One region of the Amycolatopsis sp. DSM 110486 genome, then DNA from elsewhere that is predicted to be linked to it. Evidence: riboswitches for the same ligand, from Rfam matches in the RefSeq annotation. Region 1 holds a riboswitch; each other region holds the start of a gene.
What was found. A riboswitch is a leader RNA that binds a small molecule or an ion and turns the genes downstream of it on or off. The one in region 1 is predicted to bind S-adenosylmethionine.
Positions count from the first base shown of each region.

Region 2: it holds a riboswitch for S-adenosylmethionine, as region 1 does, so the genes downstream of both, K1T34_RS52535 (aminotransferase class V-fold PLP-dependent enzyme) here and thrC (threonine synthase) in region 1, are expected to answer to the same signal.
Region 3: it holds a riboswitch for S-adenosylmethionine, as region 1 does, so the genes downstream of both, K1T34_RS11875 (methionine ABC transporter ATP-binding protein) here and thrC (threonine synthase) in region 1, are expected to answer to the same signal.

Region 1 covers NZ_CP080519.1:701,740-711,124, forward strand. The annotation lists gene holA (DNA polymerase III subunit delta) at 1-586, opposite strand, end outside; SAM riboswitch class I at 720-853, shown strand; gene thrC (threonine synthase) at 867-2,132, shown strand; gene K1T34_RS03485 (ComEC/Rec2 family competence protein) at 2,157-4,541, opposite strand; gene K1T34_RS03490 (ComEA family DNA-binding protein) at 4,538-5,287, opposite strand; gene K1T34_RS03495 (nuclear transport factor 2 family protein) at 5,469-5,909, shown strand; gene K1T34_RS03500 (oxidoreductase) at 5,956-6,780, shown strand; gene K1T34_RS03505 (TetR/AcrR family transcriptional regulator) at 6,794-7,357, shown strand; gene K1T34_RS03510 (DegV family protein) at 7,381-8,229, opposite strand; gene octT (diglucosylglycerate octanoyltransferase) at 8,234-8,962, opposite strand; gene K1T34_RS03520 (histidine phosphatase family protein) at 8,966-9,385, opposite strand, start outside.
Region 2 covers NZ_CP080519.1:10,894,931-10,904,315, forward strand. The annotation lists gene K1T34_RS52515 (AsnC family protein) at 1-789, shown strand, start outside; gene K1T34_RS52520 (RluA family pseudouridine synthase) at 786-1,715, opposite strand; gene lspA (signal peptidase II) at 1,712-2,293, opposite strand; gene K1T34_RS52530 (hypothetical protein) at 2,283-3,035, opposite strand; gene K1T34_RS52535 (aminotransferase class V-fold PLP-dependent enzyme) at 3,058-4,401, opposite strand; SAM riboswitch class IV at 4,442-4,556, opposite strand; gene K1T34_RS52540 (potassium/proton antiporter) at 4,661-6,139, opposite strand; gene K1T34_RS52545 (helix-turn-helix transcriptional regulator) at 6,245-6,931, opposite strand; gene K1T34_RS52550 (penicillin-binding transpeptidase domain-containing protein) at 6,975-8,615, opposite strand; gene ileS (isoleucine--tRNA ligase) at 8,754-9,385, opposite strand, start outside.
Region 3 covers NZ_CP080519.1:2,461,860-2,471,244, forward strand. The annotation lists gene K1T34_RS11870 (4-(cytidine 5'-diphospho)-2-C-methyl-D-erythritol kinase) at 1-559, opposite strand, end outside; gene K1T34_RS11875 (methionine ABC transporter ATP-binding protein) at 758-1,768, opposite strand; SAM riboswitch class I at 1,983-2,073, opposite strand; gene K1T34_RS11880 (TetR/AcrR family transcriptional regulator) at 2,462-3,046, shown strand; gene rsmA (16S rRNA (adenine(1518)-N(6)/adenine(1519)-N(6))-dimethyltransferase RsmA) at 3,037-3,876, opposite strand; gene K1T34_RS11890 (resuscitation-promoting factor) at 3,912-5,297, opposite strand; gene K1T34_RS11895 (TatD family hydrolase) at 5,712-6,548, opposite strand; gene metG (methionine--tRNA ligase) at 6,676-8,469, opposite strand; gene K1T34_RS11905 (PadR family transcriptional regulator) at 8,531-9,118, shown strand; gene K1T34_RS11910 (ATP-binding cassette domain-containing protein) at 9,211-9,385, shown strand, end outside.

The DNA of each region.
Region 1 (9,385 bases):
GGCCGGTGTGGTAGCGGCGCACGGCCTGCTCGTCGATGGCGCCACCGGTGTCGGCGACGAGCTGCGTCGCCGCGGAGGACAGCTCGCGCAGGTCGGAGCCGACGGTATCCATCAGCGCCATCACCCCCGCCGCGTCGATCTTGCCGCCGACGCGGCGCACCTCGTTGCGCACGAACGACTCCCGATCGGCGGCCTTCGTGAGCTTCGGGCACTCGGTGATCTCCGCGCCCGCCTTTTTCAGCGCCGCGGGCAGCGCCTTGGCCGCCTTGCTGCGGCCGCCGCCGTTGTGCACGACCACGAGCACGATCCCGTCGGCGGGCGCCTTGAGGTACGCCATCACCGCGTCCGCCAGCTCCTGCGAGATGTCCTGCGCCGAGTCGAGCACGATGACCCGTCCCTCGCTGAACAGCGAGGGACTCACCAGCTCGGCGAGCACGGGCGGTGTGAGTTCGGACACCCGGTTGCGCGTCATCTCGGCCGTCGAGTCCACGGCCCGCGCGGCGTCCAGCGACGAGCGGACAGCCCGCTCGATGAGCAGTTCTTCCTCACCGAGGACGAGGTGGAGTGGCGCGGGTGCGGTGGTCACCCCGCCATCCTCTCACCCGCCCGGCCCCGCGCCCGCTGCGGTGATGTGCGCCGCCACCGTGGCACGAGGTGATCGCCATGTCGTACGGTGTACCCGAGGCAACGCCCAGCGAGGCGCGCCGACAACTGAAGACCGCTCATCCAGAGGGGCAGAGGGAACGGCCCGAAGAAGCCCCGGCAACCGGCGTACAGCCTGTCTTCCCGAATTTGCGGGATAGCTGACGACCACGGTGCCAATTCCGGCCCGCTTTTGCGGGGCAGATGAGGAAAGGAACCTCGCGATGACCGTTACCCTCGGCACGACCTCCACCAAGAAGACCCTGGACCTCGGTCCGGCCGTCGAACTGGTGTCGAAGGAAGAGGGCCACCGGCAGCCGCTCGCCCCGGAGTTCGTCTCCGCGGAGGACTTCTCGCCGCTCGAGGTCGCCTACGACTTCGGCCGCGTGCGCCGCGAAGACATCGAGGCCGGCCCCAAGAACATCTGGCGCTACAAGAAGCTCCTTCCCGTCCCCTCGACTGTCGAGGAGATCCCGAACACCGAACCCGGCGCCACCCGCCTGGTGAAGGCCGACCGCCTCGCCAAGGCCCTGGGCCTGAAGTCCCTGTGGGTCAAGGACGACACCGGCAACCCCACGCACTCTTTCAAGGACCGCGTGGTCGCCGTCGCGCTGGCCGCGGCCCGCGAGTTCGGCTTTGAGGTCCTCGCGTGTCCCTCGACCGGCAACCTGGCCAACGCGACGGCCGCCGCGGCGGCCCGCGCCGGCTGGCGGTCGGTCGTCCTGATCCCGAAGTCGCTCGAACGCGCCAAGATCCTCACCACCGCCGTCTACGACGGTGACCTGATCGCCGTCGACGGCAACTACGACGACGTCAACCGCCTCGCCACCGAGCTCGCCGGCGAACACCCGACGTGGGCGTTCGTCAACGTCAACGTGCGCCCCTACTACTCCGAAGGCTCCAAGACGCTCGGCTACGAGGTCGCCGAGCAGCTCGGCTGGCGCCTGCCGGAGCAGATCGTGGTGCCGATCGCGTCGGGCTCGCAGCTGACCAAGGTGGACAAGGGTTTCCGCGAGCTCGGCCAGCTCGGCCTCGTGGAAGCCAGCCCCTACAAGGTGTTCGGCGCGCAGGCCACCGGCTGCTCCCCCGTCTCGGCCGCGTTCCGCGCCGGCCACGACGTCGTCCAGCCCGTGAAGCCCGACACCATCGCCCGCTCGCTCGCGATCGGCAACCCCGCCGACGGCCCCTACGTGCTCGACGTCGTCAACCGCACCGGCGGCGCGATCGAGGACGTGAGCGACGAGGAGGTCGTCGCGGGCATCCAGCTGCTCGCGCGCACCGAGGGCATCTTCACCGAGACCGCGGGCGGCGTCACCGTCGCGACCGCCAAGAAGCTCATCGAGGCCGGCAAGATCGACCCCGACGCCGAGACCGTGCTGCTCATCACCGGCGACGGCCTCAAGACGCTCGACGCCCTCGAAGGCCGCATCGGCCCCAAGGCCACCGTGCCGCCGTCGGCCGAAGCCGTGAGCAAGGCCCTCGGCCTCTGACCGCCGGGCCCGCGGGCCGCTCCCCTACCGGGGCGGCCCGCGCGGCTCACCCCGGCGCGCCACCGCCGGCCCGCCGTCACCGGGCAGCACGGCCGTGTCGCCGTCCACATCGGTCCGCGTCACGAGCACACCCAACGTGCCCAGCACGTCCACTGTGGACTTCGCCGGGTGCCCGTAGCTGTTGCCCGCGCCCACGCTGATCATCGCCGCCCGCGCGCCCACCGCCTCGAGGAACTGAGGCAACGAGTAGCGCGAGCCGTGGTGGGGAACTTTCAGCACATCGGCGTGCAGGTCCACCCCCTCGGCCAGCAGGTCGGCCTGCGCGGCCAGCTCCACGTCTCCGGTCAGCAGCACCCTCCCCGCGGCCGTGGTCGCGCGGAGCACCACGGAACTGTTGTTGATCATCGTGCCGTCCTGCAGGGCGGCCGCCCGAGCCGTGACGTAGCGCGGTCCGAGCACGTCCAGCGACAGCCCCGGCCAGTCGAGCCGCTGCCCGTCGCTCAGCTCCAGCAGTGGAACGTGGTGCGTCGCCGCCTCCTGCGACACCTGCTGCCACGCCCACGCCGGCGCCCGCCCGGGCCCGACGGCGATCGCCCCCACGGCCCGGCCGTCGAACACCGACGGCAGCCCGCCGATGTGGTCGGCGTGCAGGTGGCTGAGCACCAGCAGCGGGATCCGCTCCACGCCGAGCCGCCGCAGGCACTCGTCCACCGGACCCGGCTCGGGCCCGGTGTCCACGACCACCGCGCGCCCGGGCTCCGCCGTGGCCAGCACCACGGCGTCGCCCTGGCCGACGTCGCACTCCACCATCGCCCAGCCCTTCGGCGGCCAGCCGGGTGAGAGCACCCGCGGCGGCACCACGATCAGCAGCACCGCCGCCAGCCCCATCGCCACCAGCAGCCGCGCGCGCCGGAACCGGAACGCGACCACCACCACGACCAGCACCCCGGCCGCGCACACCCCACCCCACCAGCCACCCGGCCACGCGAGCACCGCCCCCGGCGCACGGGCCCCGTGCCGCGCGACGGTGATCAGCCAGCGAGCCTCCGGATCAGCCAGGTGCACCAGCACGTGCCCGGCCCCGGGCCACCACGGCCCGACCACCGTGGCCAGCACCCCGAGCACCGTGACCGGCGCGACGACGGGCGCCGCCAGCACGTTGGTCACCACCGAGACGAGACTCACCGTGCCCGCCATGCCCGCGATCACCGGCGCGGTGACCACGAACGCCGCCAACGGCACCGCGATCCCTTCCGCGTACCCCGGCGGAATCCCTCGGCGTACCAGCGAATCCGCCCATCGCGGCGCCAGCAGCACCAGCCCCGCCGTCGCGAACACCGACAACGCGAACCCGAAGTCCGCCGCCATCACCGGATCCCACGCGACGAGCACGCACACCGAGAACGCCAGCGCCGGCAACGCGGATCCACGACGGCCCAACGCCAGCGCCAGCAGCGCCACTCCGCCCATCACCCCGGCCCGCAACACACTCGGCGCCGGACCGACGAGAATCAGGAAACCGCCCAGGCACAATCCCGCCGCGACGGCGGACACCCGGGGCCCGATGCGGAGCAGCCGGCACAACAGCAACACCGCGCCGCAGATGATCGCCACGTTCCCGCCGCTCACAGCCATCAAGTGCGTGAGCCCCGACTCCGTGAACTCCTGCTCGACCTGCTCGGGCAACGCACTCGTGTCGCCCAAAACCAGTCCGGGCAGCAACCCCGCCGGCTCCTCCGGCAACACCGCGCACAACTCATGCAGCCCCGCTCGCAACGCCGCGGCCGCCCGTTGCCACCACGGCGCCCGCGTGACCCCGACCGGAGCGCCCTGAAGGTAGACGACGGCCGCCGTTAGCTCACCCCCGCGCGCCGGCGCCAGGCGACCCGACGCCGTGACCTCCTGGCCCGGCAGGAGATCACCCCATCCGGCCACCGGCGCGAGCAGTAGGACCCGGCCGGTGGAATCCACCGCCCGACCGTCCACAGTGGCCGATTCCACCCGGGCGTCGATGACGACCGATCGGGTACCCGCCTGCTGATCGGCGTAGCCCGCGCTGTGGATCGGCCGCGGCCGCTCGGTGACCTCGACGCGGAGCGTGGCGGTCACCCCGTGCGCTGCGGCTTGGCCGAGCGTGTCCTGTTCAGCTCCCCGGATGCGCCACGCTGTCGGCAGCGCCACGACGAGCCCCAAGACCAACAGCGCGCCGGCCGCGCCGACCCACCGCCCACGCCGCCGTGCGAGCAATACGGCCGACAAAACCGCTGCCACAACGCCGAAAACCTCGGCCGCCCACCACCCGAGCCGCAGGCCCGCCAGGGTGCCGCCCCAGGCCGCCAATGCTGCCGGGACGAGCCGAAGGTCGTGGTCACGCCACGACGGCGCGGCTTCCGGCTGGACGAACATCATCCGACCGTCACCTGCTCGCGCAGCTTCTCGAACTTGCTTTCGCCGATGCCTTCGACGTCGCGAAGTTGTTCGACGCTGGAGAAGCCGCCGTGCTGCGTGCGCCAGTCGATGATGCGGCCGGCGGTGACCTCGCCGACGCCGGGCAGGGTGTCGAGTTGCTCGGGGGTGGCCGAGTTGAGGTCGAGTTTGCCCGGAGCCGCGCCGGCACCGGCCGGTGCCGAGGACGCGACCGTGATGCCGACGGCGAGCTGCTCGCCGTCGGTGAGTTTGCGGGCGAGGTTCAGGCTGGAGAGATCGGTGCCGGGGTCCGCGCCACCGGCGGCCCGCACCGCGTCGGCCACACGCGAGCCGGCCGGAACGGTGACGAGGCCGGGCGCGCGGACGTGGCCGATCACGCTGATCACCAGCGTCGCGGACGCCGAAGACGCCGGCGCCGCGACGGAAGGGTGCGCCTTCGCGCTCGGCAGCGACGGCGCCACCTCCATCGCGGGCGAGCCGCTGAACACCGCGAAGCCCGCAGCGATCAGCACAGCCACGACCACCAGCCCCAGCACGACGAGGACTCGGTGACTTTTCAGCACGCCGGGCAGACCCGGGTGAGCCGGGTCGGCGCCGCCGGGCAGCCAGCGCCGGACCAGCCGGCCGCCGGGCCCGACGGTGCGTGGGCCCGCCGCCAGCTGGTCGGCCAGCCAGGCGAGCCTGGCGTTCACGGGAGTGCCCGGATCACGGGCGGTCTGCTCGAACACACGTGCGACGCTAGGCGCTGATCGACACCGGCCACCAGGCCGAATCCGCCAGCCTGTGGATAACTACCCCCTTGTGGACAACTCGGCCTCGGCGACCGCTGAACGCCGGTTCCGGTCGGCCCCCGGTGCGATGCTGACGCCCATCGCCGCCCTCGACCGCGCTCCGAAGGAAGGGCCCACCATGACGAATGCAGCCGAGATCCGCGCCCTGATCGAAAACTGGGCCACGGCCGTCCACACGGGAAATCTCGACGGCGTCCTCGCCGACCACTCCGACGGCATCGTGATGTTCGACGTCCCGCCGCCGCACGAAGGTGTCCGCGGGATCGACGCCTACCGCGAGACCTGGCCACCGTTTTTCGTCTGGCAAGCGGAAGGCGCGACGTTCACCATCCTGGAGCTCGACGTGACCGCGGGCGACCACGTGGCGTTCGCCTGGGCGCTCCTGCGCTGCGGCACCTCCGCCGATCCACCGGGCCATCACCTTCGGCTGACCATCGGCCTGCGCAAGGACCAGGGCCGCTGGGTGGTGACGCACGAGCACCACTCGTTCGCCGCCGTCGACGGTGACACTGCCGAAAACAACCTCCGTGAAATCCACCCGGTTGAAAGTGAACGATGACTCATGATAAACCTGAGTCCTGGTTCACTTTCAGGAGGTGACGGTCATGGCCCCCAAGGTCGCCCTGGTCACGGGCGCGTCGTCGGGTATCGGAGAGTCCACGGCACGAGAGCTGCTGGAGCGTGGTTACACGGTCTATGGCGCCGCGCGAAGGGTGGAGCGGATGGCGGACCTCGCCGAACGCGGGGTGCGGGCGATCGCGCTGGACGTGACGGACGAGGAGTCCGTGGAGAAGGCCGTGGCGGCGATCGTCGCGGAGTCCGGCCGGATCGATCTGCTGGTGAACAACGCCGGCTACGGCTCGTACGGCGCGGTCGAAGACGTGCCCTTGTCGGAGGCGCGCTACCAGTTCGAGGTGAACGTGTTCGGGGCCGCGCGGCTGATCCAGCTCGTGCTGCCGGTGATGCGAGCGCAACGCTCGGGCCGGATCGTGAACATCTCCTCGATGGGCGGCAAGATCTACACCCCGCTGGGCGCCTGGTACCACGGCACGAAGTTCGCCCTGGAGGGGTTCTCCGACTCGCTGCGGATGGAGGTGCGGCCGTTCGGGATCGACGTGGTCGTGGTCGAGCCCGGTGGGATCGCGACGGAGTGGGGCAACATCGCCGTGGACCACTTGACGGAGGTCTCCGGCGAGGGCGCGTATTCGGACCTGGCCGGGAAGCTGGCGAAGGGCATGAACTCGGGCATCAACGTGCGGATGATGTCCCGGCCGTCCGTGATCGCGAAGACCGTCGCGAAGGCTGCGACCGCTCGGCGCCCGCGCACACGTTACGCTGCAGGTTTCGGCGCGAAACCCTTGATTTTCCTGCGCCGCGCCCTGCCCGACCGCGCTTTCGACACCCTGATCATGAGAGCCCTCGCGAGCTGACCACGGAGAGCCGATGGAGCCGTCCCGCCCGCTGCGCGCCGACGCGGTGCGCAACCGCACGAAGATCCTCGACGCGGCGCGGGAGCAGATCACCCGGCTCGGCCCCGACGTCCCGATGGACACGATCGCCGAGGCCGCGGGGGTCGCCGTGGGCACGTTGTACCGGCACTTCCCGACGAAAACCGACCTCGTCACGGCGGTGATCGGCGAGCACAGCGAACTGATCACCGAGGCGATCGAGGCGGCGGCCGAGCGGGTGGCCGGCGGGGCCGACGCGATGGGCGAGATCTCGGCGCTGGTGAGCCACATCGTCGAGGCGGCGGCCGACGACCGGGCGGTGAAGGCCGCGGCGCAGAACGTCGGGGCGGAGTACCTCACACCCGAACAGGAGAGCCGCAGCCGCGCGGCCACGACGCGGATGATCAAGGTCGCCCAGCGCGACGGCAGGCTGCGTGAGGACGTGACCGCCGACGACTTCTACCTGCTCATCCTCACGGCGCCGACGGACGTCCAGCCGGCGGTGCGGGCGAGGTGGCTGGAGCTGTTCCTCGCGGGCTTCACCACCGGCAAGGGCTGAAAACCCTTACCGGCCAAGGAGGATCACCGCTCCCGCTGCACGACCACCCCGAGCACGCCCGGTCCGGTGTGCGCGCCGATCACGGCGCCCAGCTCCGACACCACGCAGCCGCCGGCGCAGCCGGGCACGGCTTCCTCCAGGCGATTGGCCAGCTCGACAGCTCGTTCCGGCGAGGCGAGGTGGTGCACGGCGAGCTCGACCGGGCCTTCACCGGCCGCCTTCACCGCGAGCTCGACCAGCCGCCCCATGGCCCGGTTCATGGTCCGGACCTTTTCCAGCGGAAGGATGCGCCCTTCGGACATGTGCAACACCGGCTTCACCGCGAGCGCCGTGCCCAGCAGCGCGGCGGCCGGCCCGATGCGGCCACCACGGCGCAGGTGCTCGAGCGTCTCGACCACGAAGAGCGTGGAAGAGCGCCCGGCGGCGTCGACCGCGGCCGCCTCGACGTCGACCGCCGACTTGCCCGCAGTGGCGGCCACCGCGGCGTGCAGCGCGGCGAACCCGAGCCCCATGGCCGTGGTGCGCGAGTCGACCACGCGCACGAGGTCCGGACCGACTTCCTGGGCGGCGAGCACGGCGGCTTCCCACGTGCCGGAGAGCTCTTTGGACAGATGCACCGACACCACGGACTCGGCGCCGTCGTCGAGCGCGGCCCGGAAGACGGTCGCGAACTCGGCGGGCGTGGGCCGTGACGTGGTGACGATTTTGCGCTCCCCCAGCGCTTCCGCGAGCGCGGCGGGGCCCATCTCGGTGCCGTCGTAGGAGACGGCACCGTCGACGAGGACGTGCAGAGGCACCACGCGCACCGAGTGCCGGTCGGCGAAGCCCTCCGGCAGATGAGCGGTGGAGTCCGTGACCACGGCTACCGACACGCCGTCAGCCTACGTGGCCGGGGCGCAAAGCCGGTGTCATCAGCTTCGCCATGGCCGTGCCGACTGCTTCGTGGCCCGCCCAGCCCCAGTGCATGCCGTCGGGGTTGCCCTCGCCGTCGAGCACGTGATCACCCACGACGGCGGGGAGATCGAGCAGCGGCACGTCCAGGCGCGCGCCCCACGCGGCCATCGCGGCGGCCGCGGCGGGGCGGGCGGTGTGGACGCGGCCGTACGCGTCGGCGCGGTGCACCGACGGCAGCATCCCGAAGATCGGCAGCTCGGGCCGCAACACGCGCAAAGCCTCCACGGCCAGGTCGAGGTAGTGCACGGTCAGCTTCGCGGGCAGCACCGTGGGCCGGCCCCGCAACACGACGGACAACCGCGGTTGCGCGGCCAGATACGCGCCGCGCACGACGCGGCGCACACCGTCGGGACGGAGGTAACGCAAGCCGGTGCGGAGGTACGTCGGCAGCGGCGACGGGAGCGTGTCCATGCTGCCGATCGCCAGCACGACGGCGTCCGCGCGGTGCAGATCGGCCCACACCCGGGGGTCACCGGTCAGGGACCACCACACGTCGCGCGCGGTCCAGCCGATGCCGGCGACCACGTCGGCGCGCCCGTCGAGCGCGGTGGCCGCGACGTTGGGCCACAGGCGTGGTTCGTCTGCGGCACAGGGACCAACCGGTCCGTGGAAGCTCAGCGAATCACCGAAGACGAGCAGGTGCGGGCCCATCGATCAGCCGGTGATCCCCGCGTTGTACGCATACAGCCGCCAGGCGCCGTCGCGGCGGCCGAGCTCCACCCAGTGGCAGTTCATGATCCCGCCGAGCGACGGCCAGATCTCGATCGGCAGGCCGAGCAGCTTCGCCGTAAGCGCCACGATCAGACCGCCGTGCGACGCGAGCAGCACCGACTCGCCGGCGTCGGAATTCGGCTGCAGCAGGTCGTTCACGACCTCGCCCGCGCGCCCCGCGACGTCCACTCGGGACTCTCCGCCCGGCGGCGCCCACGCGGCGTCGGTGCGCCACTTGTCGCGCTCACCGGGGTAGGCGGCGTCGACCTCGGGGCCGGTCATGCCCTGCCACTCACCCAGGTGCGTCTCGCGCAGCCGCTTGTCGATGCGCAGCGGCACGCCGATGGCTTCGCTGAGGACGGT
Region 2 (9,385 bases), 760 kb from region 1:
CCCTCGGGGGCGATGCCCGTCGCCGCGCCCGGCGGACGGCCCGGCCCGGGCATGCCGGCCGGAGCGGGTCCCGGGATGCCGACGGGACAAGGATTTCCGGCCGCGGCCCCGCCGAGCGCCCCCGTTCCGCGTCCCGGGAACGGACCCGGAACGCCAGGAGCGCCGTCCGTCCACGGTGGACCGTCGGGACCCGTGCACGGCGTGCCGTCCGGCCCGTACGGAGTCCCTTCGGGTCCCTACGGCGTGCCGTCTGGCGCGTACGCAGCTGCACCAACGCCGCTCGACCCCGCACTGAGCACGTGGGGTGTGCCGCAGACGGCGTCCTGGGCACGCGGCGACGAACCGCGCCGCGCGGGCCCGGCCGAGGGCAGACACGGCCGGATCGGCGAGACGCTCGCGACGCAGGGACTCGAAGGCGAGCAGCTCACCGTGCAGCTGCTCGAGGTGCAGGACCCGGCCGACTACCTGTTCGGCGCCGCCGGCTACCGGCTCGACGCGGGCGAGCGCGCGGTGGTGGTGCACACCGAGATCACCAACCGCGGCAGCGTGCCCTTCGCGTCGCTGCCGGACAACTACCTCGAGCTCGTCACGGCCGACGGCACGACCGTCGCCAAGGCGCCCGTGTCGCTGACCTCCCGGCCGCCGCACAAGATCGGCGTGCGGCCCGGCGAGACGCTCGGCGGCCACACCGTCTACGTCCTCCCGGACGCGACGCGCGTGGTCTCGGTCCGCTGGAGCCCCCGCCCGGAGCCGGACGACCGCACGCTGACCTGGGCCGTCGAGGGCTAGTAGCTCTCCTCGCGCAGGATCTCCAGCGCGCGGGCGAGGTCGTCGGGGTACTCGGCCTCGAACTCGACCCAGCGGCCGTCGGCCGGGTGCGCGAAGCCGAGGGTGCGGGCGTGCAGCCACTGCCGCGTGAGGCCGAGGTGGCGCGCCAGCACCGGGTCGGCGCCGTAGGTCAGGTCGCCCACGCACGGGTGGCGCAGCGCGGAGAAGTGCACGCGAATCTGGTGCGTGCGGCCCGTCTCGAGCTTCACGTGGGCCAGCGACGCGGCGCGGAACGCCTCCACCACCTCGTAGTGCGTCACGCTCGGGCGCCCGCCCGCGACCACGGCGAACTTGTAGTCGTGGCGCGGGTGGCGGTCGATCGGCGCGTCGATGGTGCCGCGCGTCGGGTCCGGGTGGCCCTGGACCACGGCGTGGTAGCCCTTGTCGACGGTGCGTTCCTTGAACGCGCGCTTGAGCACCGTGTACGCGTGCTCGCTCTTGGCCACCACCATCACGCCGGTGGTGCCCGCGTCGAGCCGGTGCACCACGCCCTGGCGCTCGGCGGCGCCCGACGTCGAGATGCGCAGGCCCGCGGCGGCCAGGCCGCCGACGACCGTCGGCCCGGTCCAGCCGGGGCTCGGGTGCACGGCGACGCCCACGGGCTTGGAGATCACGATGATGTCGTCGTCGTCGTGGAGGATCTTCATGCCCTCCACTGGCTCGGCGATGACCTGGATCGGGGACTCCGGCTCCGGCAGCGTCACTTCGAGCAGGCCGCCGGCGGTCAGGCGGTCGGACTTGCCGGCGGGCCGGCCGTCCACCAGCACGTCCCCGGCTTCGGCGAGCTCCGCCACGACCGTGCGGGACAGGCCCAGCAGCTTGGCGAGGCCGGCGTCGACGCGCATGCCGTCGAGCCCGTCGGGGACGGGCAGCAGGCGCGCGGTCACGCGGTCTCCTTCTTGCTGTTCTTGTCGCGGGTCGAGGTGCCGTCGTAGTCCTTGCCCAGCAGCGACAGCAGCACGATGAGCACGCCGCCGCAGCAGATCGCGGAGTCGGCGATGTTGAAGATCGCGAAGCCCTCGCCGTTGGGGGCGAAGGCCGAGATGAAGTCGATGACGTGGCCGCGCAGCGGGCCGGGGGCCCGGAAGATGCGGTCGGTGAGGTTGCCGAGCGCGCCCGCGAGCACCAGGCCGAGGCCGATGGCCCAGCCGACGCTGCGCAGCCGCCGCGAGAGCCAGATGATGGCGACGGCCACGGCCGCCGCGACCAGCGCGAGCACCCACGTCATGCCCGTGGCCATCGAGAACGCGGCACCGGGGTTGCGGATCACTTGCAGGTAGATGAGGCCGCCGAGGATGCGCACCGGCTCCTTGCCCTCGAGGTTGGCCGCCACGAGGTTCTTCGACACCAGGTCGATCACCCAGATCAGAGCCGCGACCGCGAACACCAACCCGACCCGGCGCTTGGGCAGCACCACGGGCGCTTCGGGCTCCTCCGAGACCGCTGAGGCCGCGTCACCGCTCACCGCCGGTTCGACGGCGGGCGCGCCTTCGGGCCGGCCGGGTTCGGGCGAACCGGGCTCGGACAGATCGTGTTCGGACGAGGAGGACTCGGTGCTCACGCCCCCATTGTCCACGCCCCGGCCTCACCCGTTCGCGGCGGCAGGCCGCGAACGGCCCTTCACGGGTCCGGCGACCACCAGAAACGCCACCGCGAGCAGCACCACTGCCGACGAAACCACCCCCGCGACGCCCGGTAGCAGCATCGCCACCGCCACGAAGCCCACGGTGACCGCGAGGACCAGGAGACTGCGCTCGTACCCCCCCCAGCACCACCAGCCCCACGGCTGCGAGCGCCGGGCCGCGGGCATCGGCGTCGAGGTCGAATTGGGCGTAGGCGGCGAGGTCCAGCACGGGCACCGCCAGCACACCGCCGGCGAGGGCCAGGGCGAACCGGCCGGTTTTCGGCCTGGTCCCGGCTCGCGCGTAGCCGACGAGCACGATCGCCACGACCAGCGCGAGTGCGATCGGCCAGCCCAGCGCTGACGTCGAGGTCGGCGCGGGCAGCGGGTCCTGGCTCAGGAACTGCTCACCGCCGATGGCCGTGTCGAAGTAGTCCACGTGCACGCGGTCCATCGGCACCGCGGACAGGTTCACGAACTCGCCCGCGGCAGAACCGGCGCCGGCCGCGAGCCGCACCGCGGCCAGGATCAGCTCGGCGAAGCCCAGCAGCGCGAGCGGAACCCAGAAACCCCAAGATCTCCCCACGCGCCGAGGGTAGCGAGCGGGCTCAGGCGCAAAACGGCGGCAGCTCCCGCGGGTCCCCCACCGGGGCCCAGCGGCCGTCGACCTTCGTGTACTCCCAGCGGGCGCCGCGGGCGACGATCTGGCGCAGCGCGAGCACGAGGCGGTCCACGTGCTCCTCGGTGCTGCCCAGGCCGAGGCTCACGCGCACGGCCTGCTGCCCGTCGCGGCCGCATTCGCCGATGAGGCGCTTGGTGGCGACGTGGGCGCAGAACGCGCCGTCGCGCACGCCGATGCCGTACTCGGCCGAGAGGACCGCGGCGAGCCAGCCGGGTTCGAAGCCGTCGACGATGAAGCTCACCGTGCCCACGCGGTCCACCGGCGCGTCGAACAGGCGCAGCTCGGCGCAGCCGGGCACGCCGGCCAGGCCCTTGCGCAGCCGCTCCAGCAGCGTGGCCTCGTGCTCGCCCACGGCGGCCCAGTGCGCGGACAGCTGCTCGCACGCGACGCCGAGCGCGTAGACACCGACAGTGTTCGGCGAGCCGGCCTCGTGCCGCTCGGCACCGGTGTTCCACACCACGGCGTCCTCGGTCACGAGCTTGGTCGCTCCCCCGCCGGCGAGGTATGGCTCGGCGGCGCGCAGCCAGTCGGACCGGCCGATGAGAGCGCCGGCGCCGAAGGGCGCGTAGAGCTTGTGCCCCGAAAGCGCGACGTAGTCGACGTCCAGCTCCCGCAGGGAAATCCGGCGGTGCGGCGCGAGCTGCGCGGCGTCCAGCGCCACGCGGGCGCCGTGCTTCCGTGCCACGGCGGCGATCTCGGCCACCGGCAGCAGCTCACCGGTCACGTTGGACGCTCCGGTCACCACCACGAGCCGCGGCCCCTCCGGGCAGGCGTCGAGCGCTTCGTCCACAACGGACACCGCGGCCAACCGCGTGCGCGGCAGCTGCACGCGGCGCACATTCGGGCCCCGCCAAGGCAGCAGGGCCGCGTGGTGCTCGGTGTCGAACACGACCACGGACGTGCGCCGCGGCAGCGAACGCGCCAGCAGGTTGAAGGAATCCGTGGTGTTGCGGGTGAACACGACGGTGTCGGTGGCGCGCGCGTCGACGAACCGGCGCAGGATGTCGCGCGTGCGCTCGTAAAGGCGCGTGGACACCTGCGAAGCGAAGCCCGCGCCGCGGTGCACGCTCGCGTACCAGGGCAGGAACTCGTCGACGGCGGAGCGGACCGCGTCGAGACACGGCGCACTCGCGGCGTGGTCGAGGTTGGCGTAACCGATCTCGCCGCCGGTCACCAGGGGCACCCGCAGTGCCGCCCCCGCGACGCCGGGGATCCCCTGTGCGGCAACGGTTTCGGTGTTTTCAGCGGTACGGTCCAGAGCGAGAGTCATGGCGGTGCCTCCTCGGCAGTCCGGGGGACCCCCGGCGAGGGGCCCGCGCTTGCCCGTCGCACAACACGACCGGCCCGGTCTTCACCCGGGGCACCCCACCGCGGTAGGAGGGTTGCCGGCCAGCAAGCCGGGGCTGAACGCTGGCACTCATGACCTGTTGATGAAGGTAACCGATTCCGGGCGTGCGGAGAAAGCCCCGTCCCGTGATCTGAGATGGCGCTCACACGCCGGCGAACCCGCGAACCTCACCGAAAACGCGTCAACGGCCCAGCTCACCGCGCCAGCGCGCGAGCCGCCCGGCCCGGTCGACGGCGCGGATCCGGCGCTCGGTCGCGTCGCGGACCCCGGCCGTGGTGACCACCAGCAGCTGGTCGTCCTCCTGCAGGCGGCTGGTCTTCTGCGGCGTGAACCCGGAGCCGCGGCGGACCACGAGGCTCACGGTGGCGCCGGCGGGCAGGCCGAGCTCGGAGATGTACACGCCGTGCAGCTTCGAGCCCTTCTGGATGCGCACCTGCAGCAGCTCGGCGCCGAGCTCGTCCAGCGGCGCGGCGTCGACCTCGATCTCGTGCGCCTCGGAGGGTTTTGCGAGGCCCAGCAGCCGCGCGACCGGGCCGAGTGTGGCCCCCTGCAGCAGCGTCAGCACGACGACCAGCACGAACACGGCGTCGACGAGTCGCTCCGCGCCCGGCACACCCTGGGACAGCGGGATCAGCGCCAGCACGATCGGCACGGCCCCGCGCAACCCGGCCCACGACAGGAACGTCTGCTCCCGCCACGGCAGCCGGAACGGCAGCAACGACAAGACCACCGACAACGGGCGCGCGAGCAGCAGCACCACCGCGCCCGCGACGAGACCCGGGATGAGCGCCTCGAGGATCCGGCTGGGCGAGGCGTAGAGACCGAGCAGCACGAACAGCCCGATCTGCGCGAGCCAGCCGAGCCCCTCGGCGAACGAGAGCGTGTCGGAGCGGTGCGGCAGCCGCGAGTTGCCCAGCACGAGACCGGCGACGTAGGTGGCCATCAGGCCCGACGCGTGCGCCAGCTGCCCACTGGAGTACGCGAGGATGCACACGGCCACCGTCGCGAGCGGGTAGAGGCCCGTGGCCGGCAACGCGGCCCGGCGCAGCGCCATCGCACCCAGCCACCCGAACAGCAAACCCAGCACGAGCCCGGCGGCGAGTTCGTAAACGACCAACAGCGGCAGGGTCCAGTCCAACGCGGCCGCCGAGGAGAGCGCCACGACCGCGATGTACGCGGGTGCGTCGTTGAGCCCGGATTCCAGCTCCAGCGTACCCACGAGCTTCGGCCCCACGGAGAACGTGCGCAGCACCGAAAACACCGCCGCCGCGTCGGTCGACGCGAGTACCGCGCCCCACAGCAGCCCGAACCGCCAGTCGAGGCCGAGCAGCCAGTGCAGGGCCGTGCCGGTGACCACGATGCTCACGATCACGGCCACTGTGGACAGCAGGATTCCCGGGCCCAGCGAGGATTTCACCGCGCTCCAGCGCGTGGTGAGGCCACCTTCGGTGAGGATCATGACGAGCGCGGCCAGCCCCAGCGACTGCGTCAGGCTCGAGTTGTCGAAGTGGATCCCGATGCCCGATTCGCCCAGCGCCACACCGATGCCGAGGTACAGCAGCAGCGACGGGAGACCGAGGCGGATCGACACGCGCACGGCGAGCACCGACGCGAGCAGGACGACACCGCCGACGCCGAGCACGACGGGAAGCTGGTCCATGTCCGCCCCCTCCCGGTCGCCGTGGGCTTCCAGAATAGAGAGACGGAGCCGTTCACTCGTTCGTGCACCACTGGACAACTCGGGCAAACTGCTGTGTTAGGACACTCAGCCCCCACTGAGTGTCGCCAGATCGACACCGAGCGCCGCGAACGGCTTCTCCCCGGCCGGCCTCAACCGCACCGCGCGTTGCCGGTCGCGGGTCACCCACCCCGCGTCGACGGCCCGCGCCAGGATCGCCGCGGGCACGGCACCGGCGAGGTGGTCGCGCCGCTCCGTCCAATCCAGACAGTCACGCAGCAGCGGGCGCCGGCCGCGCTCCGGCACGGCGACACCGAGCCCGCCGAGCACCTCGCGCCCGGCCGCGGTCAGCGTCAGCCCGTCGCCGGTGTCGACGATCCCCTTCGCGATCAAGCCCTCGCGCAGCGCCACACCGACGGTGCCCGCGAGGTGGTCGTAGCAGCTGCGCGCGAAACTCAGCCGCTGCGTACGCAGGGACGCCTTCAGCCCCACCGGTTCGCGGTGCTCGGCGTGCTGCGCCAAGTGCTCGATCAGCTCGGCCACCCGCGGGTCGGCGATGCGGACGTACGCGTGCCGGCCCTGCTTCACCCGCGCGACGAACCCGGCGTCGTGCAGCCGCGTCACGTGCTCGCTCGCGGTCGACACCGCGATCCGCGCCGCCGCGGCCAGCTCGCCGATCGTCCAGGCGCGCCCGTCCAGCAGGGCGAGGCACATCGTCGCCCGGCTCGGGTCGGCGAGCACCGCGGCCACCTCGGCCAGCGCGACGGTCTCCATGCCCCCACCGTAGGAGCCCGACGCTTCGGCCGCCGCCGAAGCGCTACTTCACGCCGGTCAGGAACTTCGCGCCGAGTGTGACGGCGGGGCCGGAGTCGTTTCCGCCCTCCAGGAACACACAGAACGCGACGTCTCCGCGATAGCCCACGAACCAGCCGTGCGCTTCGGCGCCGTCACCGAACTGCGCGGTGCCGGTCTTGCCGTAGACCGTGCCCGAGCGCGCCAGTCCGGTCGCGGTGCCGCCCGTGACGACCTCGCGCATCATCGCGCGCACCGAGGCCAGCACGCTCGCCGACGGCGCGTGGTAGCCGTCGTTGACGGTCGTGGCCGACGAGGCGTCCAGCCACAGCTTCGGCGTCACCGCCTTGCCCGCGGCCACCGTCGCGGCCATCACCGCCTCGCCGAACGGGCTCACCTGCACGGTGCCCTGGCCGATGCCGTCCTCCACCTGCTCATCGGCGCTGCCGGCGGCGCCGACCTTGCCCATCTCGGTGGTGAGGCCGGGGATGTCGAAGTCGGCGTTGAGGCCGTACTGGCTCGCGGCTTTGGCCAACGCGTCCGGCGGCAGCTGCGAGGCGAGCTGGCCGAACGAGGTGTTGCACGAATGCGCGAACGCGCGGTGCACGGTGGTGGTGCCGAGGTCGAAGCCCTCGTTGGAGATCGTGCGGGTGCCGATCCGCGCGGTGAGCGGGCACGCCACCTGCGAGTCTTTGGTGACGATGCCGGCCTCCAGGGCCGCCGTCGCGGTCGCGATCTTGAACGTCGAACCCGGCGCGTACAGGCCGTTCAGCGCCGAGGGACTCGTGCCCGCAGCGGCGTTCTGCGCCACCGCCAGCACCCCGCCGTTGGAGGGCTGGATCGCCACGATCACGGCCTTGCCGCGGTAGGAGTCGACGGCCGACTGGGCCGCGTTCTGCACGGAGACGCTCACCGTGGACTTCACCGCCTGCTGCCCGCTCTCGGTCTTGCCGTAGAGCGTTTCCAGCGCCTTGCCCGCGGTGTCGACCCGCTGGACCGCGAAGGTGTCGGACGGCGCCGACGTGCCCTGCCCGGTCAGCGCCTGCGTCAGCAACGGAAACTTCGCGGCAGGATCGAGGTGCGTGCCACCCGGCCCGCTGATGACCACCGGCTTGCCGTCGCGATCCACCACGGCGGCCTCGTCGGCCGCCGCGGTCGCGATCACGAGCCGCTGGCCGGCCTGCAGCTTCGGGTGCAGCGAGGCGGGCGTCCAGTGCACCCGCCAGCTGTCGCCGGACTTCACCACATCGAAGCTGCCGCTGTAGGACCAGACGTGGCCGGGGCCGAGGTTCCAGGTGAGCGTGTAGCTCGCGGCCGTCTTCGTCGCGGCCGCGGCGGCGGGCTCGACCTTGTCGACCTTGGCCTGCACGTCCTGCGGCTTGAGCGTGTACCAGGCGTCGCGCAGCGCGGCGGCCGCGTCGTGCGGGTTGTCGGTGAGCAGGCTGGCCTCGTCGGTCTGGTTGCCCGCGAAGTCCTTCAGGTACAGCTGCGCCGCCGACGTCGGATCCGGGGCGACCGGTCCCGCCGCGACCGAGCTCTCGGTCGGCTCGGCGGCCGCCTCGGGTGCCGGCGAACCACCGGTCAGCAATACCACCGCCGCGACGACGATCGCGACCATGGCGACCGCGCCCCCGATGAGGACGGCTCTCTTTCCGGCAGGACTCACTTGCGACTCTCCCCCAGGCCCGTGCGACGTGCGCGCACCCGGCCCAGCTTGCCCATCGCTGACGGACAAGAGGCGTTACAGGTGAGAAAGCGGCCGTCCCGACGCTGATTCGTGATCAACGCCGGGACGGCCGGTTCACTACGCCTTCTCCACTGCGACGCGGACCTTCACGCCGTCGCCGACGGTGCCCTCGAAGCCCTCCGGCGCGTCGCCGTAGGTCACCGACGTGGCCAGCGTTTCCGAGGCCACGAACTCCTCGAACTTCTTCACCGCGGCCACGACCTCGTCCGGCGCGTCGATCGTGAGCGCGATGCGGTCGGACACGTCGAGGCCGGCCTCGCGGCGGGCCTGCTGCACCACGCGCACCAGGTCACGGGCGATGCCCTCGTCGGCCAGGTCGGCCGTGACCTCGGTGTCGAGCTGCACCAGCCCGCTGCCGCCCGGCAGCTCGGCCGCCGCGCCGCCATCCTTGGCCACCAGGCGCCGCTCGTACTCGCCTTCGAGCAGCTCGACGCCTGCCGCCACCACGGCGCCGCCCGGGTTCGTCGTCCAGTCGCCGGCCTTCACGGCCTTGATGACCTTCTGCACGTCCTTGCCCAGCCGCGGCCCGGCCGCCCGCGCGTTCACGGCGACCTCGAACGAGCCGTGCGCCGCGACGTCGGTGGTCAGCTCGACCGACTTCACGTTCACCTCGTCGCGCAGGATGTCGGTGAACTCGCGCAGCGCCTCCACGTCCTCGGCCGCGACCAGCAGCTTCGCCAGCGGCAGCC
Region 3 (9,385 bases), 1.8 Mb from region 1:
ACAGGCCTTCGGTGTCGAACGCGAGCACCCAGTGGAACGTGTGGCGCGACAGCACGGGCACGAGCTGCTCACCGCGGCCGGTGCCGAGCGCGGTGCCGCCGTAGAGTGCGAAAGGCACGTCGCTGCCGAGCTTGCCCGCGATGGCGGCCAGCTCGTCGCGCGTCACGTCGAGCTTCCACAGCGAGGCCAGGCCGACGAGCGTCGCCGCCGCGTCGGCGCTCCCGCCCGCCATACCGCCGGCGACGGGGATGCCCTTGCGCAGCACGATCCGCACCTTCAGGTCGTCTCCCTCGGCGCGGCCGGCGTAGGCGGAGAGCTCCTGGGCCGCGCGCCAGGCGAGGTTGGTGGCGTCGGTGGGCACCGACCCCTCCCCCTCGCCGAAGACCTCGAGCCCCGGGTCGTCGGTGGCCGCGACGGTCACCTCGTCCGTGAGCGACAACGCCTGGAAGACGGTGACCAAGTCGTGGTAGCCGTCCTCGCGCAGGTCACCGATGGCCAGGTGCAGGTTGACCTTGGCCGGGACCCGGACGGTGACTGGTGGTGGAACTACGGCGAGCACCCGTCAAGCCTACGTGGCCGGGCGCCTGGGCTCCCCACCAGGAGAAAACAGGCATCCTCAGGACGGCTGTCCCAACCTCTCGGACACGTCGACGCCAACCTTGGACCCCGGGACCCGCGCACCGCGCGAGGAAGGGCCCGTTGAAGGAATCGGAGTCCTTCAACGGGCCCTTCACGGCACCGACGGGGTCAGCTGGAATCAGGCGGCGACGCTCTGCGCGGCCCGCACGGCCGGCGTCACGTGAGCGCCGCGGTCGGCAATCCACGCCAGCGCCGCGTCGGCTCGCTCGCCGCGGACACCGATGCGGAAACGAGCGATCGGGGTGTCACCGATGCGCGTGAGTCCGCCGCCGATGGTGGCGACCTCCACGTCGAAGCGGCCGGCCGCCTCGGGCAGCAGGGCGCCGACGGACGCGAAGCCGATCAGCACGACGTCGGCGGACCGGTCGTACTTCGCGGCCTGCGCGCGGGCGGTCTCGATCGCCGGCAGCACCGCCTGCGCGGTCCAGCTGCCCGGCGAGGCGATGAGGTCGAGCACGTGACCGCGTTCGACGACCGCGCCGTCTTCGAGCACCGCGACGTCGTCGCAGACGCGGCGGACGACGCCGGCGTCCGGAGTGGTCAGCAGCACGGTGGTGCCCAGCTCGGCGCGCGCCCGGTCGAGCACGGCCAGCACGGCGCCGGCCTCCTCGGGGGCGATGCCGGCGGTGGGGTCGTCGGCGAGCAGCACGGCCGGGCCGGCGGCGAGTGCCCTGGCCACGGCGACGCGGCGCAGCTGGCCGGGCGTGAGGTCGGCCGGCTTCTGCGCGGCACGGGCGGTGAGGCCCACGAGGTCGAGCAGGTTGCCGACGCGGGTCTTGCGCTGCGGCCCGTCGATGCCGAGCTGCTCCAGCGGGGTGGCGATGTTGCCGGCGACGGTGCGCTCGGCGAGCAGCTCCGGCTTGGTGCCGACGACACCCAGCTGGCGGCGGACCTCACGCAGCCGGCGGCCGTCGAGCGCACCGGTGTTGAGGCCGTCGAGCCGCACGACACCGCGGTCCGGGCGCTCCTGCAGCGCGATGCAGCGGGCGAGCGTGGACTTGCCGGAGCCGGCGGGGCCCACCACGCCGAAGAGGGAACCGGCCTGCACGTCGACGCTCACATCACGCAGCGCGGCGACCGGATTTCCGTTGAGGGGAAAGGACTTGGACACGTTTTCGACAGTGATCACGAAGAGAGCTCCAGGCATGAGGCGCAGCACCGTTTCCGGGCGCGCCGGGCGTCACCGAATTACCGTCCTTTTCGGACGGTGCGCAGAATTGCGGAAGAAAGGATCAGGCGATGACTGTGGAGCGTCGACACGCACATACCGTGCGGCGACCTTCATCGACGACGCGCCGCCGGGTCAACAGGAGCGGGCGGGCTACCCTCTGCATCGGAAACAGCCTCCATCGGTCCTGGCTGTAGCACCTGCCCCATGGGGGGTGGTTGCTGCGACTTCGGCGAGCCAGGTCTCTCAGTCGCTCGGGATGGACGTTTCTGAGTAAAGCCGATCCCATTGGGTGAACGCAAGCGCGTTGGTGCAGATCACACGAGTGGTGGTGCCCGGATACCGGGACACCCGCAGCCACATCGTGGACCCCGAAAGCTCCGGCACCGAATTTCTTCCGCGCGGCGAATCCGGCGCCTATTCCACTGTGGACGCTGCCGATCCCTGGTGGAGCCGCGATTCCGGCACGGGAATCGCGGGGCAGCTCGCGCGTGGGTAAATGACGGTTCGGCGAGGTAGTTCGCCACGGCGAGACACTTCGTCTTCCCGGCCGGACGTCCACTCCCGTCCACGAGTCGAATCCGGACGTCCGTCACGCCCGTTTGTGATACGTGCGTATCGGATACAGTCGTACCACTACAGCGGAGGAGGACCGTGGCGCACCGGGTCGACCACGAGCAGCGCCGGCGCGAGATCGCCGGGGCGGTGTGGCGCATCGCGGCCGAACGCGGGCTCGACTCCGTGAGCATGCGCGAGGTGGCCGCCGAGGCAGGCGTGTCACTGCGGCTGGTGCAGTACTACTTCGAAACGAAGCACAACCTGCTCGTGTTGTCCCTGCGTTACCTCCATGAACGCGGCGAGCAGCGCACGCAGGCCCGCATCGCGGCACAGCTCGACCAGAGCGTGCGCGGCGTGGTCCGGACTCTGCTCACGGAGCTGCTCCCGCTGGACGCCGAGCGCGAACTGTCGCTACGCGTCCACCGCGCCTACTTCAGCCGCACCCACAGCGACCCGGCGCTGGCGAAGGTGTTCCTGCACGCCGAGACGCCGATCGAAGACCTGCTCACCAGCCTGTTGCGCCGCGTGGCGCTCCCGCCTGGCGTCCAGCCGCGGCACGAGGCCAACCTGCTGGTCGCGGGCTTCACCGGCCTGGGCCTCGACGTCCTGCACGGCCGCTTCACCCCGCCCGAAGTCCTCGCGACGCTGGACTACCACCTGCGCCGGATCTTTCAGGCTTGAGCCGCGAGCCGGACGAAGTCGTGCACGTCGAGCTGCTCGCCGCGCGTCTTCGGGTCGATTCCGGCCGCCACGAGGAGCTCGCCGGCGCGATCGGCCGAACCGGCCCAGCCGGCGAGGGCCGCGCGCAGCGTCTTGCGGCGTTGGGAGAACGCGGCGTCCACGACCGCGAACAGGCGTTGCCGCTCGACGCCCTCCATCGGAGTGCCGCGTTCGAAAGCCACGAGGGACGAGTCGACGTTCGGCACCGGCCAGAACACCGACCGCGGCACGGCGCCGACCTTGCGCGCCGGCCCGTACCAAGCGAGCTTCACGCTGGGCACGCCGTAGATGCGGCTGCCGGGACCGGCGGCCATGCGGTCGGCGACCTCCGTCTGCACCATCACCATCCCGCGCTGCAGCGAGGGAAGCTCGGCCAGCAGGTGCAGCACGACGGGGACCGCGACGTTGTACGGGAGGTTCGCGACCAGCGACACGGGTTCGGCCGGCAGATCAGCCGCGCTGATCCGCAACGCGTCGGCGCCGACCACGCTCAGCTGATCCGCGACGGAAGAAGCGCGTTCGGCGGCAGTGCGCGGAAGCCGCGCCGCCAGCTTCGGATCGATCTCGACGGCCACCACGCGGGCCCCGGCGTCGAGCAGGCCCAGCGTCAGCGACCCCAGCCCGGGTCCGACCTCGAGGACGACGTCGCCCGGCTGAACTCCGGCCAACTCGACGATGCGGCGAACCGTGTTGGGGTCGTGCACGAAGTTCTGGCCGAGCTTCTTCGTCGGCCGGACGTCGAGCTCGTCCGCCAGCCCGCGGATCTCGGCAGGCCCCAGCAGTTCAACCACCGGGGAAGCCTACCGAGCCTCGGGAACCGCCGAACTCAGGCCCGCTTGCCGCAGACCGGCCAGGCGCTGTAGCCACCGCGGGCGTCGCGGACCTTCTCGGCGATCGAGATCTGCTGGGCGCGCGAAGCCTGGTTCGGGTAGGACGCGTACGCGTCGCCGCCGTAGGCGTCCCAGGTGCGCTTGTCGAACTGGAGGCCGCCGTAGTAGCCGTTGCCGGTGTTGATGGACCAGTTGCCGCCGGCCTCGCACGCCGCGATGCGATCCCAGGCGGAACCGTCGCCGATCGCCGGGTCGGCGGGCTTCATCGAACCGACCTTGAGGATCTTCGGCTTGGCCTCGAGGAGGACCTTGACCGAGACCTGCTCGCGGGAGATCTCTTCGCCGTTCTTCTTGGTGACCTTGTAGGTCACCATCTTCTGGCCCGCGGTGCCCGGGTCCTCAACGGTGGTCTTGCCCAGCTCGAGCGTCGGGTCGTCGACCTTCTGCACGTCGGGGTCGATGGTCTCCTGCTGGTTGACCATCGAGACGCCCATGCGGCTGACGTGGACCTCGGCGCCGTCCTTGAGCGAGACGTTCAGGCCACCCTCGACCGCGTCATCCGGGCCGAGGCTCATCTTGAAGTCAGAGAGGAGCTCCTTGGTGGTCACCGCGTTGGTGGTGACCTGGCGCGGCGCGTTGGTGCCGTCGAAGAGCGTGACGTGCTTGAGGGTCTTGACCTGCACGGTCGAGCCCTCGAGCGGCAGCTCGCCGGTGCCCGGCATCGACGTCCAGGCGCCCTTGCCCATCATGTCGGCCATGCCGAGCTGGGTCATGGCCTCGCCGAGCGTGGTCGCGCGCACCCAGGACGGGCGGGACACACCGTCGACGACGAGGTTCAGCTGACGACCGCGCTCGAGCTTGATGACGCCGCCGTCACCGACCTCGGCCTGCGGCGAGGGCGAAAGCGAGTCGTGGGCGCCGACCGAAAGGCCGGCGTCTTCCAGGACCTCGCCGACGGTGTCGCCGTAGCTGTGGACGGTGACCTCGTGGCCGTCGACGTCGACGGTCACGCTCTTGTTCATCGCCAGCGCCGCGGCACCGCCGCCGCCGACGGCGATCAGGACCGACAGCACCGCACCCTTGAGGAAGCGGCGCTTCCAGACGCGGGTGGCCTCACGCAGGCCGTCCTCGACGGCGGCCTTCTTGGCCTCCGGAGAAGCGGTGCGGTCCTCGGCGAGCTCGTCCGGGAGGGCGAGCGGCGGGAGCATCGTGGTCTCGGCGTTGATCAGGCGGATCAGCTCGTCGACGTCGACGTCGATCTCGGCCATCATCGCGTCGGCGTCGGGCCCGAGGGCCGCGAGCACGTCCTGTTGGGTCACGTACAGCTCGTCGGAGAATCCAAGCTCTCCATAGGCGGTGTCGTCGAGCTCTCGCTCGAGCACGGCCACCGAACCGGCGGAAGAGAATAGGGTCTGCGCAGCACCACGGTTCTCGGTGCTATGGCGCGAGGCACCCTGCCTGCTACCAGTCACTGGGTCGTTCCCTTTCCCAGGACAGGACGTGTCACCACGACCTGTTCCTTCGTCGCGACGCGCCATTCGGCGCGCCTCTCAAGTCCGACACCCCCAGTCAGCGCCATCGTCACGGTCCCGAGTCGTACCAACCTCGGTGCCGCTTCCCCGACGTGCACTGACGTGACTGTGGGCGTATCAGCCAGATCCGCGTCTGCGGTTCCGACCGGCACGATCACGGGACAGTAACGGAGGTCGCCGGGTTGCGCAAACACCCCCCGGAGTGTCGTGACCTGTGTCACTCGTCAGTGTGGGCTAGTGCGTTCCCCGAACGTCGCAATCCGTTCAACCCGTTGTGACACTGGGCAATTGGTAGACGCGCTCGGCAGTGGTCCGGACCGCTTGGGCCACTTCGTGGACCGCTTCGCCCCTCAGCGCCGCGAGGTGCCGGATGGTATATGCGGTGCAGTAGGGCTCGTTCGGGCGCCCACGGAACGGGTGGGGGGTCAGGAACGGCGCGTCGGTCTCGGCGAGGTACTGCCCCGTCGGCGCGAGCCGGGCGGCCTCGTGGAGCCCGCGGGCGTTCTTGAAGGTGACGGTGCCGGCGAACGAGAGCACGTAGCCCTTGTCGAGGCAGCGACGCGCGATGTGCTCGTCGCCGGAGAAGCAGTGGAAGACGACGGTGTCCGGTGCGCCCTCTTCGTCCAGGATGCGCAGCACGTCCTCGTGGGCGTCGCGGTCGTGGATCATCAGCGTCTTGCCGAGGCGCTTGGCGAGGTCGATGTGCCAGCGGAACGCGTCCTGCTGGGCGTCGTGCGGCGAGTAGTCCCAGTAGTAGTCGAGGCCGGTCTCGCCGACGGCGACCACGCGCCCGGCCGACGCCAGACGCTCCACTTCGGACTTGTCGGCGTCGGAGAACTCCTTGGTACGCGTGGGATGGATCGCCACGGCGGCGAACACGCGCTCGTCCCACGTGGACGCGTCGACGGCCCAGCGCGCCGAGGCGAGGTCGTCGGCGACCGTGACGACGCGGGCCACGCCGGCACGTTCGGCGCGGTCGACCATGGCCGTCACGTCGGCGGCGGTCACCGCTCCGCAGGCGTCGAGGTGGGTGTGGGCATCCACGACCGCGGCGGGCAGGCGGTCGGGAATCGGCGGCAGTTCGCGCTTGTCTTCACCCATGCCGTGAATCTACTGCGCGGCGAAGCCGCTCCGTTGAGGGCGGTGGAGGGGAGGAAGGCGGAGTAGACGGCATGACGAAGGGCGCCCCGCGTGAGTCCTCGAGGCGCCCTTCACAGCGTCGACAGTGCTACTTGACGATCGGGGCCCAGTCGGGGCCGTCTTCGCCGAGCTTCGGGTCGAGCTTGGTGAACAGCGGCGTCGGCTTCTGCAGGGGACGGCCGACCTCGATCGGCCGGGACTCCCACTTGGCCTGCTCGCCCGCGTAGTCACCGGTGAGGATCGGGTTGATCCGGCCCGGGATGTCGAGGTCCTCGACCTCCTGCAGCTGCGGCTGCGCGGCCCACACGCCCGTGCCGCCGAGCGCCTCGTGGACCTTCTGCGCCGAGTGGGGCAGGAACGGCGTGAGCAGCGTGTTCGCATCGCTGACCACCTGCAGCGCGGTGTGCAGCACGCTGTCGCGGCGCGCGGGATCGTCCTTGAGCTTCCACGGCTCCTGGTCCGACAGGTACCGGTTGGCGGCCGTGACCACGCGCATCGCCTCCGACGCCGCCGCCTTGAAGCGCGAGCGGCCCAGGTGGGCGCCGGCGACGTCGAACGCCTTGCGCGACAGCGCCTTCAGCTCCTCGTCGGCGGCCGTGGGGGCGTCCGGACGCGGGATGGCGCCGACGTTCTTGTGCGCCATCGAGATCGAGCGGTTCACGAGGTTGCCCCACTCGTTGGCCAGCTCGAAGTTGGTGCGGCGGACGAACTCGTCCCACGTGAAGTCGGTGTCCTGCGTCTCCGGGCCCGCCACGGAGATGAAGTAGCGCAGCGCGTCGGGGCCGAACTCGCGCAGGAAGTCGTGCACGTAGATGACCGTGCCGCGCGAGGTGGAGAACTTCGAGCCGCTCATGGTGAGGAACTCGCTGGACACGATCTCGTCCGGCAGGTGCAGCTTGCCGTACTTGCCCGCCTGGCCGCCGTGGTCGCCCTCGCCGTTGTGGCCGAGCAGCAGCGCCGGCCAGATCTGGGCGTGGAAGGTGATGTTGTCCTTGCCCATGAAGTAATAGGAGCGCGCGTCGGCGTTGTTCCACCACTCCTGCCACGCGTCGGGGTTGCCGGTGCGCCGCGCCCACTCGACGCTGGCGGAGAAGTAGCCGATCACGGCGTCGAACCACACGTAGAAGCGCTTCATCGGCTGGTCGCGCCAGCCGTCGAGCGGGATCTTCACGCCCCAGTCGAGGTCGCGCGTGATCGGGCGCGGCCGCATGTCGTCGATGAGGTTCTTGGTGAAGTTGAGGACGTTCGGACGCCAGTCGTTCTTCGTCGACAGCCAGTCGCCGAGTGTCTTGGTGAACGCCGGCAGGTCGAGGAAGTAGTGCTCGGTCTCGACGAACTTCGGCGTCTCGCCGTTGATGCGCGAGTGCGGGTTGATGAGCTCGGCGGCGTCGAGCTGGTTGCCGCAGTTGTCGCACTGGTCGCCGCGCGCGAACTCGTAGCCGCAGATCGGGCAGGTGCCCTCGACGTAGCGGTCGGGCAGCGTGCGCCCGGTCGACGGGCTGATCGCGCCGCGAGTGGTCTTGGGGACCACGTACCCGTTGCGGTTGAGCGCGAGGAAGATCTGCTGCGTGACCTCGGCGTGGTTGCCGGTGGAGGTGCGCGTGAACAGGTCGTAGGAAAGCCCGAGGCCGCGCAGGTCCTCGTCGATCTGACGGGTGTACTTGTCGGCGGTCTGCTGCGGGGTGAGGCCCTCGTTGTCGGCCTGGACGGTGATCGGAGTGCCGTGTTCGTCGGTCCCGGACACCATGAGCACCCGGTTGCCGGCCATTCGCTGGTAGCGGGAGAAGACGTCGGACGGGACGCCGAATCCGGATACGTGGCCGATGTGGCGGGGGCCGTTGGCGTAGGGCCAGGCCACCGCTGTCAACACAGAGGTGCTCATACCTGTTTAGCCTACGGAAACCGTCCAAGGCGTTTGTGGGCGGTACGCGAAGGGAGAAGCGGTGTCGGCGACGCGTCTGCTCGTGCTCGGGGTCGTGCGCATGTTCGGCCGGGCGCACGGCTACCAGGTGCGCCGGGAGCTGCTCACGTGGTCGGCGGAGAAATGGGCGAACGTCCAGCCGGGTTCGATCTACCACGCGCTGAAGAAGATGGCGGCCGAGAACCTGCTGGAGAAAGTGGACGTCGAGCCGGGCGACTCGGGGCCCGACCGCGTCGCCTACCGGCTCACCGACGACGGCGAGCAGGAGTTCCAGCTGCTGCTGACCCGGGCGTTGTCCGATCCCGAGGTGGGTCATCCGGAGATGTCGGCGGGCATCGGGCTCATGCCCGCGCTGCCCCGCCAGCACGCGATCAGCCTGCTGCGGCAGCGGCTCGTGCACCTCGAAGGTGAGGAACGACGGGCGCGGCTGATGCTCGACGACCAGGCCGACTGGGGCCAGCCGGCGCACGTCGTGGAGCTGTTCCGGCTGTGGGCGGGCATCTCGGGGGCGAGCCACACGTGGCTGGAGAACCTGATCGAGCGCCTGGAGAAGGGCGAGTACGTGATGGCCGACGACGACGAACCGTTGTTCCGCAAGCCGTCGGAGTAATCAAGTTTGACTAGCGTTCGCGACTCCGGCACTGTGTGCTCGTCGATTAGTCAACTTTGACTAGTTGATCTCTGGGAGGAGAGGGGTTCTTCATGATCACGGCACGCGGCCTCGAGCGGCGGTTCCGCCGCAAGGGCCGGGGCGGGGGTGAAGTCCACGCCGTCAAGGGGGTCGACCTCGACGTGGAGGCCGGCGAGCTGGTGGGGTTCCTCGGCCCGAACGGGGCGGGCAAGACGACGACCCTGCGCATGCTCACCACGCTGCTGA